DNA from 3 places in the Kluyvera sp. NPDC087067 genome. Region 2 is predicted to be linked to each of the others. Evidence: predicted binding sites of a transcription regulator. Region 2 holds the regulator's gene; each other region holds the start of a gene.
What was found. The regulator PhoB, encoded in region 2, activates phosphate uptake and scavenging genes when phosphate is short. The targets are predictions, from matches to a motif close to CTGTCATAAAACTGNCNNAT.
Positions count from the first base shown of each region.

Region 1: pitA (inorganic phosphate transporter PitA) is a predicted target of PhoB. The motif match lies at 1,102-1,121, and genes of this name have one in related genera.
Region 3: uvrB (excinuclease ABC subunit UvrB) is a predicted target of PhoB. The motif match lies at 1,512-1,531, and genes of this name have one in related genera.

Region 1 is NZ_JBIUZS010000005.1:71,674-74,957, forward strand. Features, by position in the region: gene ACIPDS_RS14135 (NAD(P)/FAD-dependent oxidoreductase) at 1-1,053, opposite strand, end outside; gene pitA (inorganic phosphate transporter PitA) at 1,284-2,771, shown strand; gene uspB (universal stress protein UspB) at 2,823-3,158, opposite strand.
Region 2 is NZ_JBIUZS010000004.1:126,471-129,754, reverse strand. Features, by position in the region: gene phoR (phosphate regulon sensor histidine kinase PhoR) at 1-770, opposite strand, end outside; gene phoB (phosphate response regulator transcription factor PhoB) at 792-1,481, opposite strand; gene sbcD (exonuclease subunit SbcD) at 1,673-2,875, shown strand; gene sbcC (exonuclease subunit SbcC) at 2,872-3,284, shown strand, end outside.
Region 3 is NZ_JBIUZS010000001.1:19,704-22,987, reverse strand. Features, by position in the region: gene uvrB (excinuclease ABC subunit UvrB) at 1-1,279, opposite strand, end outside; gene bioD (dethiobiotin synthase) at 1,918-2,595, opposite strand; gene bioC (malonyl-ACP O-methyltransferase BioC) at 2,588-3,284, opposite strand, start outside.

The DNA.
Region 1 (3,284 bases), on a different contig from region 2:
CGACGACAGCTCGTTGGTATCCACGCCGCCGAGGGTCACTTCCGCGGTGCGGTAACCTTCCGTGCCGTTTGGCTGGACGCGCCAGTTCGTCAGTGTTTCGACCAGCGTTTGCTGTTCGCGGACGTTGAGTTGCTTCAGGGTTACATCTGGCACCTGCCCAAGCTGTTGCAGACATTCAACCAGCCGTTTTGGCAGCTGCATCGCCAGCGTGTTTTTCAGGCTTTGATTCGGGTGCTCAGCACGTTGGGCATCGAGGAACGCCACCAGATCGATGTCAGGCAGCAGATTGATGCTGACAAACTCGCCCGGCTGCCAGAAGCTCGAGATTTGCAGAACTGCCGGGCCGGACAGGCCACGGTGGGTGAAAAGCAGACTCTCGCGGAAGACCGTACCATCTTCGGCGGTAATCACCGACGGTACAGAAACCCCGGACAGAACCTGAAACTGTTCCAGCATCGGCTTATGCAGGGTAAACGGCACCAGACCGGCTCGCGTTGGCAGAACCTTAAGCCCGAACTGTTCGGCCACTTTATAGCCGAAAGGCGAAGCGCCTAAACCCGGCATCGACAAACCGCCGCTGGCGATAACCAGCTTATCCGCCGAGACAACATCGCCGTTAAGTTGCAGGGTATATCCCGCATCATCACGGGTAACGCTGAGAATTTCGCTACGCAGGCGAGTGGTCACTTTGCCCTTCTCGCACTCGTCGACCAGCATGGTCACTATCTGCTCGGCAGACTCGTCGCAAAACAGCTGACCCAACGTCTTTTCATGCCAGGCGATGCCGTGTTTACCCACCATGTCGATAAAATCCCACTGGGTATATCGCGCCAGCGCAGATTTGCAAAAATGCGGGTTTTGACTGAGATATGCCGCAGGCTCGACATAAAGATTAGTGAAGTTGCAGCGACCGCCGCCGGACATGAGGATCTTACGCCCCGGTTTTTTACCGTTGTCCAACAGCAATACGCGGCGGCCTGCCTGCCCGGCCATGGCTGCACAAAACATTCCTGCCGCTCCGGCACCCACTACAATGGCATCAAACCTTTCCACGCACTATCCTCAACATAGGTATTGTCGGGAAGTGTAAATTTTTCACGGATGTCATACCAGTGAAATATCCGCAAACCCGACTTATCTGATTGATACAAGGGAAATATTTATTTGCAGTCACTGACAAGACGCCGATAAATATCAAAAAAAAGAGAGATTTCACTTTGCCCACACCGCCAATGTCCCTGATAATGCGGCGCGTTCATGACCTCAAAATGGCGTAACGTCCTATGTTACATTTGTTCGCTGGCCTGGATTTACATACCGGGCTGTTATTAGTTCTGGCACTTGTGTTTGTTCTGTTCTACGAAGCGATTAACGGCTTCCATGATACGGCCAACGCGGTTGCCACCGTAATTTACACCCGTGCCATGCGCTCGCAGCTTGCGGTTGCAATGGCAGCAATCTTTAACTTCCTCGGCGTTCTGTTGGGCGGTCTGAGTGTAGCCTATGCGATTGTGCATATGTTGCCCACGGATCTTCTGCTCAATATGGGCTCCGCACACGGCCTTGCCATGGTCTTTTCCATGCTGCTGGCTGCGATTATCTGGAACCTCGGCACCTGGTACTTCGGTCTGCCTGCGTCCAGTTCCCACACGCTGATTGGCGCTATCATCGGGATTGGTTTAACCAATGCGCTGATGAACGGCACCTCTGTGGTTGAAGCGCTCAACATCCCGAAAGTGATTAACATTTTCGCGTCGTTAATTGTTTCACCTATCGTGGGTCTGGTTGTTGCTGGCGGTCTGATTTTCCTGCTGCGTCGTTACTGGAGCGGAACCAAAAAACGTGCCCGTATCCACCTGACTCCTGCTGAACGTGAAAAGAAAGACGGTAAGAAAAAGCCGCCGTTCTGGACGCGTATTGCTCTGATTATCTCGGCGATTGGCGTGGCATTCTCCCACGGCGCTAACGATGGTCAGAAAGGCATTGGTCTGGTAATGCTGGTGTTGATTGGCGTGGCTCCGGCAGGTTTCGTGGTCAATATGAACGCTTCCGGTTATGAAATTACGCGTACCCGTGATGCGGTCAACAACGTTGAGACCTTCTTCCAGCAGCGCCCTGAGCTGCTGCTGAAAGTGGCAAACAACGCTGAGAAACTGACGCCAGAAGCGATGGCTGCCGTTGAGTTCCACTGCCATCCGGCAAACACTCTCAACGCGCTGGATCGTACCAAAACGATGCTGGCCAATATCGAAAGCTACGATAAGCTCTCGGTAGAACAACGCGGCCAGCTGCGTCGCATCATGCTGTGTATCTCCGATACCACCGATAAAGTGGCGAAGATGCCAGAAGTGAATGCCGACGACCAGCGTCTGCTGAAGAAGCTGAAAACCGACATGCTGAGCACCATTGAATACGCTCCAGTCTGGATTATCATGGCCGTCGCGCTGGCGTTAGGCTGCGGTACGATGATCGGCTGGCGTCGAGTGGCGACCACCATCGGTGAGAAAATCGGTAAGAAAGGTATGACCTACGCACAGGGTATGGCAGCGCAGATGACCTCTGCGGTGTCCATCGGTCTGGCGAGTTATACCGGGATGCCGGTTTCAACTACCCACGTACTGTCATCCTCTGTGGCAGGTACCATGGTGGTTGACGGCGGCGGACTGCAAAGAAAGACCGTGACCAACATTTTGATGGCCTGGGTCTTTACGCTGCCAGCATCGATTATTCTGTCTGGTGTACTGTACTGGTTGTCTCTGAAGCTTATCTAAGCGTCAGACACAAAGAAGAAACGGGTCAGGAAACTGGCCCGTTTTTTTTGCTTAGTGCCAAATCATCAGGCCAATCAAGCTAATCAAAACCAGACCACACAGAGAGCTGGTCAAAATAAATTGCCGACGTAGCCGTTCACAACGACGGATAAATTCGTCGTCATGATGATCGCGGTAGCGCTGCCCGTAAATGTACCAGACCAGACGCACCTGCTTGCCAGGCTGGCCGTGGGAGGTAAAGAAACCACCGCCATCAACGTATTGATAGAGCAAAGGATCGCAACCACGTAGTACAACCAATAATGCACGTAATGATGAGAAGTAACGTGCCATATTCACAACACAAACGATACACAGGGCCCAAAACAGCGCAATAGTGCTGATCATAACGCCTCCCCGGCGACCCGTTCCCAAAGATCTCCCCAGGAACATCTCGCTCACCATATCCAACCAACGGCTCAATGAAAGAGTGCGATACCAATCACATTTAATTATTCGATCGGCTCATTTAAT
Region 2 (3,284 bases):
ACCAGCCCTTCCATCCGCTGAGTTTGCTCACGCATGGTGTGCAACGCTTTCTCACGTACCGAGCCTTCCAGCGGCTGCTCCTGCATCATCTCAAGATAGCCTTGCAGCACCGTCAGCGGCGTACGCAGCTCGTGGCTGACGTTAGCAAAGAAGTTACGCCGTGCGCCCTCAAGCTGGTGCATCTGGGTCACGTCCCGGGCGACCATCAGCAGCTGGCGGTCGGTATAAGGCATAATGCGAATTTCCAGATGGCGTCCGCTATTCAGCACCAGGTGCAGCGGCTTATGGAATTCACGCTTTTTAAGATGTTGCGTAAATTCAGGGTAACGCAGCAGGTTAAGAATATTTTGCCCGCTATCATCGGGCCAGCGAAGCCCCAACAACTGCTGGGCCAGGCCATTACACCAGAAAATCGCCCCTTCCTCAGTGGTCAGCACCACCGCATCCGGTAAGGATTCTGCGCCGCTGCGAAAACGCTTGATAAGATTACCCAGCTCACGGCGACGTTTCTTATTACGCAGCTGCATCTGGTTAAGTCCGTACAGCAGCGGTTCCCAGCTACCGCGCCCCGGCGGCGGGGTCATGCTTCTATCAACCCACAGCCACCAGGAAAGGCGCAGTAAATTCCAGAAATGCCAGATGAGCAGCCCGGTCACCGCCGCCAGTAAAAACCACGGCAGATAACCGAATACCAGTCCTAGTACCACGGCCGGGAAGCAGCACAGCAGCAGCTCCAGAACCAGCCTTTTCCATGACAGCCGTTCCAGCACGGGTCACACTCCTGTCAACAATTAGAAACGGGTGGAAAAACGATAACCCGTGCCGCGAACAGTTTGCACCATGCGGTCATGACCACTGTGTTCAAGCGCCTTGCGCAGGCGACGAATATGCACATCAACGGTTCTGTCTTCAACATAAACGTTAGTTCCCCAGACGTGGTTTAGCAGCTGTTCGCGGCTGTAGACACGTTCCGGGTGCGTCATAAAGAAATGCAGCAGTTTAAATTCCGTAGGCCCCATGTCCAGCGGGTTTTCGCCGGTCATGACGCGATGAGAAGTCGGGTCAAGGCTCAGCCCCTGCATCTCAATCACCTCTTCCACCGCCATCGGGGAAATCCGCCGCATGACGGCTTTTATGCGCGCCACCAGCTCTTTCGGTGAGAACGGCTTAGTGATGTAATCATCGGCCCCCGTCTCCAGCCCACGTACGCGATCTTCTTCTTCACCACGTGCCGTCAACATCACCACGGGAATATCTCGGGTTAGCGCTTCACGTTTGATATGCTTGATAAATTGCAGCCCAGAACCGCCCGGTAACATCCAGTCGAGCAGAATTAAGTCGGGCCAGGGTTCATTGAGTTTGTTGACAGCGCTGTCGTAATCTTCCGCTTCCACCGGCTGAAAACCGTTTTGCTCCAGAACGAAACACACCATTTCACGGATAGGTGCTTCATCTTCAACGACCAGAATACGTCTTGCCATTATTTGCCCTGTTTTTAGACATCAGTATTATATACGCCGTCATTATGCGTCAGATTTATGACAGTTTTATGATAAACATGACCGTGAGATGATAGCCCTTCACCGTTTATGACACACGGTATAAACATTCATCGAAATCTCTGTAGGTGAATGTTTATAATCAACTTTACGTCACTTTTCCCGGAACCGCTATGCGCATTATCCACACATCGGACTGGCACCTTGGCCAGAACTTTTACAGCAAAAGCCGCGCCGCTGAGCATCACGCGTTCCTGCAATGGCTGCTCGACACCGCAAAATCTGAGCAAGTTGACGCCATTATTGTCGCCGGTGATATCTTCGACACCGGCTCGCCACCGAGCTACGCGCGTGAGCTGTACAACCGATTTGTGGTCGATCTCCAGCAAACGGGCTGCCATCTGGTGGTGCTCGCGGGCAACCATGATTCCGTCGCCACGCTGAATGAATCCCGGGATATCCTGTCGTTCCTTAATACCACGGTCATTGCCAGCGCCGGTCATGCGCCCTTTATTTTAAATCTGCGCGACGGCACGCCCGGCGCCGTATTTTGCCCGGTGCCGTTCTTGCGACCGCGCGACATTATTACCAGCCAGGCGGGACTCTCCGCTCAGGAAAAACAGCGCCAGGTGCTGGAAAGCATTACCGAGTATTATCAGCAGCAATATCAGCAGGCCTGCGAACTGCGCGAGGATCGTCCGCTGCCGATTATCGCCAGCGGTCACCTGACCACCGTCGGCGCCAGCAAAAGCGATGCGGTACGCGACATTTATATTGGCACACTGGATGCGTTTCCGGCACAAAACTTCCCGCCGGCGGACTACATCGCGCTGGGTCATATCCATCGGTCACAGAAAATTGGCGGCAGCGAGCACATTCGTTACAGCGGGTCGCCTCTGTGTCTGAGTTTTGATGAAACCGGCAAAAGCAAAAGCGTCAATCTGGTCACTTTCGAAGGCGGAAAACTGGCTGAGGTCACGCCGCTTACCGTCCCGGTGACGCAGCCGTTGGCGGTGATCAAAGGTGATTTTGACAGCATTAGCGCGCAGTTAGCCGAATGGCGTAACGCACAAGCCGAACCGGCCACCTGGATTGATATCGAGATCGCCAGCGATGAATATCTTCACGACATTCAGCGCAAAATCCAGACGCTCACCGATGACCTGCCGGTGGAGGTGCTGCTGGTGCGCCGCAGCCGTGAACAGCGGCAGCGTATTCTGGCAAGTCAGGAGCGCGAAACCCTGAGCGAGCTGAGCGTCGAAGAAGTTTTCCACCGCCGACTGGCGCTGGAAACCCTTGAGGAAGAGCAACAACAGCGGCTGCACATGCTGTTTGTCCAAACGCTAAATGATTCTGGCGAGGAGGAACAGCCATGAAAATTCTCAGTCTGCGCCTGAAAAACCTCAACTCGCTTAAAGGCGAGTGGAAAATCGATTTCACTCAGGAACCGTTCGTCAGTAACGGCCTGTTTGCCATCACCGGCCCCACGGGCGCGGGGAAAACCACCTTACTCGACGCTATCTGTCTGGCGTTGTATCACGAGACGCCGCGGCTTAATACGGTGTCACAGTCGCAAAACGATCTGATGACCCGCGATACCGCTGAATGCCTGGCAGAAGTTGAATTTGAAGTTCAGGGCGTGGCCTACCGCGCCTTCTGGAGCCAGAACCGCGCCCGTAATCAGCCGGACGGGAATCTCCAGGCGCCGCGCGTAGAGCTAGCGCGTTGTGCGGATGGGCAGATTCTGGCCGATAAAGTAAAAGATAAGCTGGAGATGACGGCCTC
Region 3 (3,284 bases), on a different contig from region 2:
GACGCACTTCGATAATCGGGTCAAGCAACCCGGTAGGGCGAACGACCTGGTCGATTACCTCGCCGCCAGATTTTTCCAGCTCATAGTTGCCCGGCGTCGCGGAGACATAAATCGTCTGCGGTGCCAGCGCTTCAAACTCTTCAAATTTCAGCGGACGGTTATCCAGCGCAGACGGCAGACGGAAACCATACTCGACCAGCGTCTCTTTACGCGCCCGGTCGCCACGGTACATGCCGCCGATTTGAGGGATCGTCACGTGGGATTCGTCCACCACCAGCAGACCGTCAGCCGGCAGGTAGTCAAATAGCGTCGGCGGTGGCTCGCCCGGCCCACGCCCCGAAAGGAAACGCGAGTAGTTTTCAATGCCCGAGCAGTAGCCCAGCTCATTCATCATTTCGAGGTCAAACTGGGTTCGCTGGCTAATGCGTTGCTCTTCGAGCAGCTTATTGTTTGCCAATAACACCTTGCGTCGTTCAGCCAGTTCAACTTTGATTTCTTCCATCGCCTGTACGATACGCTCGCGCGGGGTAACGTAGTGGCTTTTCGGGTAAACCGTATAGCGCTGGAGCGTGGTTTCGACGTGACCGGTTAGCGGGTCGAACAGTGACAGCCGCTCAACCTCTTCGTCAAACAGCTCAACGCGAAGCGCCAGATCGTCCGATTCTGCGGGGAAGATATCAATGACTTCACCGCGCACACGGAATGTCCCGCGCTGAAACGCCTGATCGTTACGGGTGTACTGCAAATCTGCAAGCCTACGCAGAATGGAGCGCTGATCGATAATGGTGCCCACCGTCAGGTGCAGCATCATTTTCAAATACAGGTCAGGGTCGCCCAGACCGTAGATGGCCGATACCGACGCCACCACGATAACGTCGCGCCGCTCAAGCAGCGCTTTAGTGGCGGACAGGCGCATCTGGTCGATGTGCTCATTCACCGCGGAGTCTTTTTCGATAAAGGTATCGGAGCTGGGAACGTAAGCTTCCGGCTGATAATAGTCGTAGTAAGAGACAAAGTACTCCACCGCGTTTTCCGGGAAGAACGCTTTCATTTCACCGTACAACTGCGCCGCCAGCGTTTTATTCGGTGCCAGTACCATGGTGGGACGCTGGAGGTCAGCGATGACGTTAGCCACGGTAAAGGTTTTCCCTGAACCGGTCACGCCAAGCAGGGTCTGATGCGCCAGACCGTCTTCCAGCCCCTCTTTCAGACGTGAAATGGCAACCGGCTGGTCGCCAGAAGGACTAAACGCGGAATGTAACTTAAAGGGTTTACTCATTGACAACGCTACCTGATGACTGATGGCCGGGCTGGAGATTAATTCTACTCGCCCCTCGCATATTTGCCAATAAAAAATACTGGATATAAACACAGTTGTGCATTATCGTATTTCGCCAGGCTGCGCAGATAACCCGCAAGAATCGGTGAAATTTAACGACCGGGCAGATAAAACCGCCACCAGATAAGGTTATCCCCAGAACATTTTCCCTTTTAACATTTGTCAATATAGGTCATGAAAGTTTTATGGCAATCACCTGCACTTTTTATGACGCCATTGCTTTTATTTATCTTATTGATATTTAAAGAAAACAGACAAAAGACGCGTTTCACACCAATTCGGGCGAAAGCCGCATGCTCTCTCGTTCACCGCGAGTTTTCTAACCCTAATACACAGGGTTATCCACAGGAATAGTGGATAACTACCTCCAGCCCGTATCCCCCGCCACCCGGCGATTTGCGCAACATCCTGTCAATGCTGATGCAAAAAAATATTTTACTCTCGATTTTGATATGTATCAGCGAAATGTCGCCTCTTTATCTGGCGATAACAGACATGATTCCCTTACGTTTTTTACGGCGTTTCAGTTACGAATGAAGATAACCCGCTGAGGACTTTCAGCGGGTCATTAAAGAGGGTTACAGGATGCTCAGGTCGAGATATTGACCCAGTGGCTTATCGGTAATCTCATCGCCAAGCCAGGGAATTTCACCGAGCATAGGGGCTGGGATCATCCGTTTTAGCGTAGAGAGATACTCCGCGTGCCGACGTCCTGGCGGGGTGACATCATTGGCAATCCAGCCCGCCAGCCTCAATCCCGCTTGCTGTACGGCCTGAGCCGTCAGCACCGCATGGTTGATGCAGCCAAGTTTCACGCCGACCACCAGAATCACCGGCAGTTGTTCCCCCTTCACCCAGTCCGCCAGCGTCAACGTCGGCGAAAGCGGCGTATACCAGCCACCCGCCCCTTCGACGAGCACCCAGTCAGCCTGAGCCTCCAGCTTGCGCAAGCCCGCTGAGAGGACGCGGGCCTCAATCGGACGCAGTTCATCAGCGCTGACGATATGCGGAGAGGTGGGTTCAGCGAAGGTATACGGGTTCACCGCTGCATAGCCCAGCGGCACCACGCTGTTACGCTGTAGCGCCAGGGCGTCGCTGTTGCGCAACCCGTCCGGGGTCATCTCGCTGCCTGACGCCACCGGCTTGTAGCCTGCGGTACGACGCCCGAGTAAACGCGCTGCCTGTAGCAATGCGGTACTGGCGACGGTTTTCCCTACTTCCGTATCGGTTCCGGTAACATAGTAGCGTTCAATCACGCGCGATCACTCCTGTAAAAAGATGGTAAGTCAAAGGGCATTCTCCCGCCTGCGATGGCCATGCTAGCTGAAGCTGTTGCAGTCTTCCGCGCGTCAGCGTCCGGCTACTGCGCCCTTGATGAAGATGCGTCGCACCAATTCCCTTGAGCGAGCGCATTGCGCTTAAGGCATCGGGAAACGCTAACGTATGGGTAGTGACCGTGGCGCGATGACGATACGGCGCCAGGGCTTCACGCAGCGTCTGTTCGGGCAGAAAACGATTGGCGTGCGGGTGATGATCCACGGCCTGCCAGGCCCGGTTAAGTTCCGGTAAAGACCCTGCGGTAAGCGTGGTAAACGCTAATATCCCGCCGGGGCTAAGCTGCCGATAAAGACCGTCGAGGGCCACGCGGATGTCGCTGCACCACTGCACGGCCAGATTGCTCCACACCAGTTCAAAATCGCTTTCCAGTGGCGGGATATCTTCGATATCGGCCTGCAAATAGCGGTCTGCCGACTGATGTTCCCGCGCGTGTTGCAGCATTTCATGGGAGAGATCCAGCGCCGTCACGTGACTCCCCTGGCTTCGCCAGTAGCGGCTGTAGCTGCCAGGCCCGCAGCCTGCATCCAGCACGCGGGCAAATGTCTGTGCAGGAAGCTGGGCCAGAAGATGCGCGGCGCTTAAGCGTTGCAGCTCATCATGCTGATGA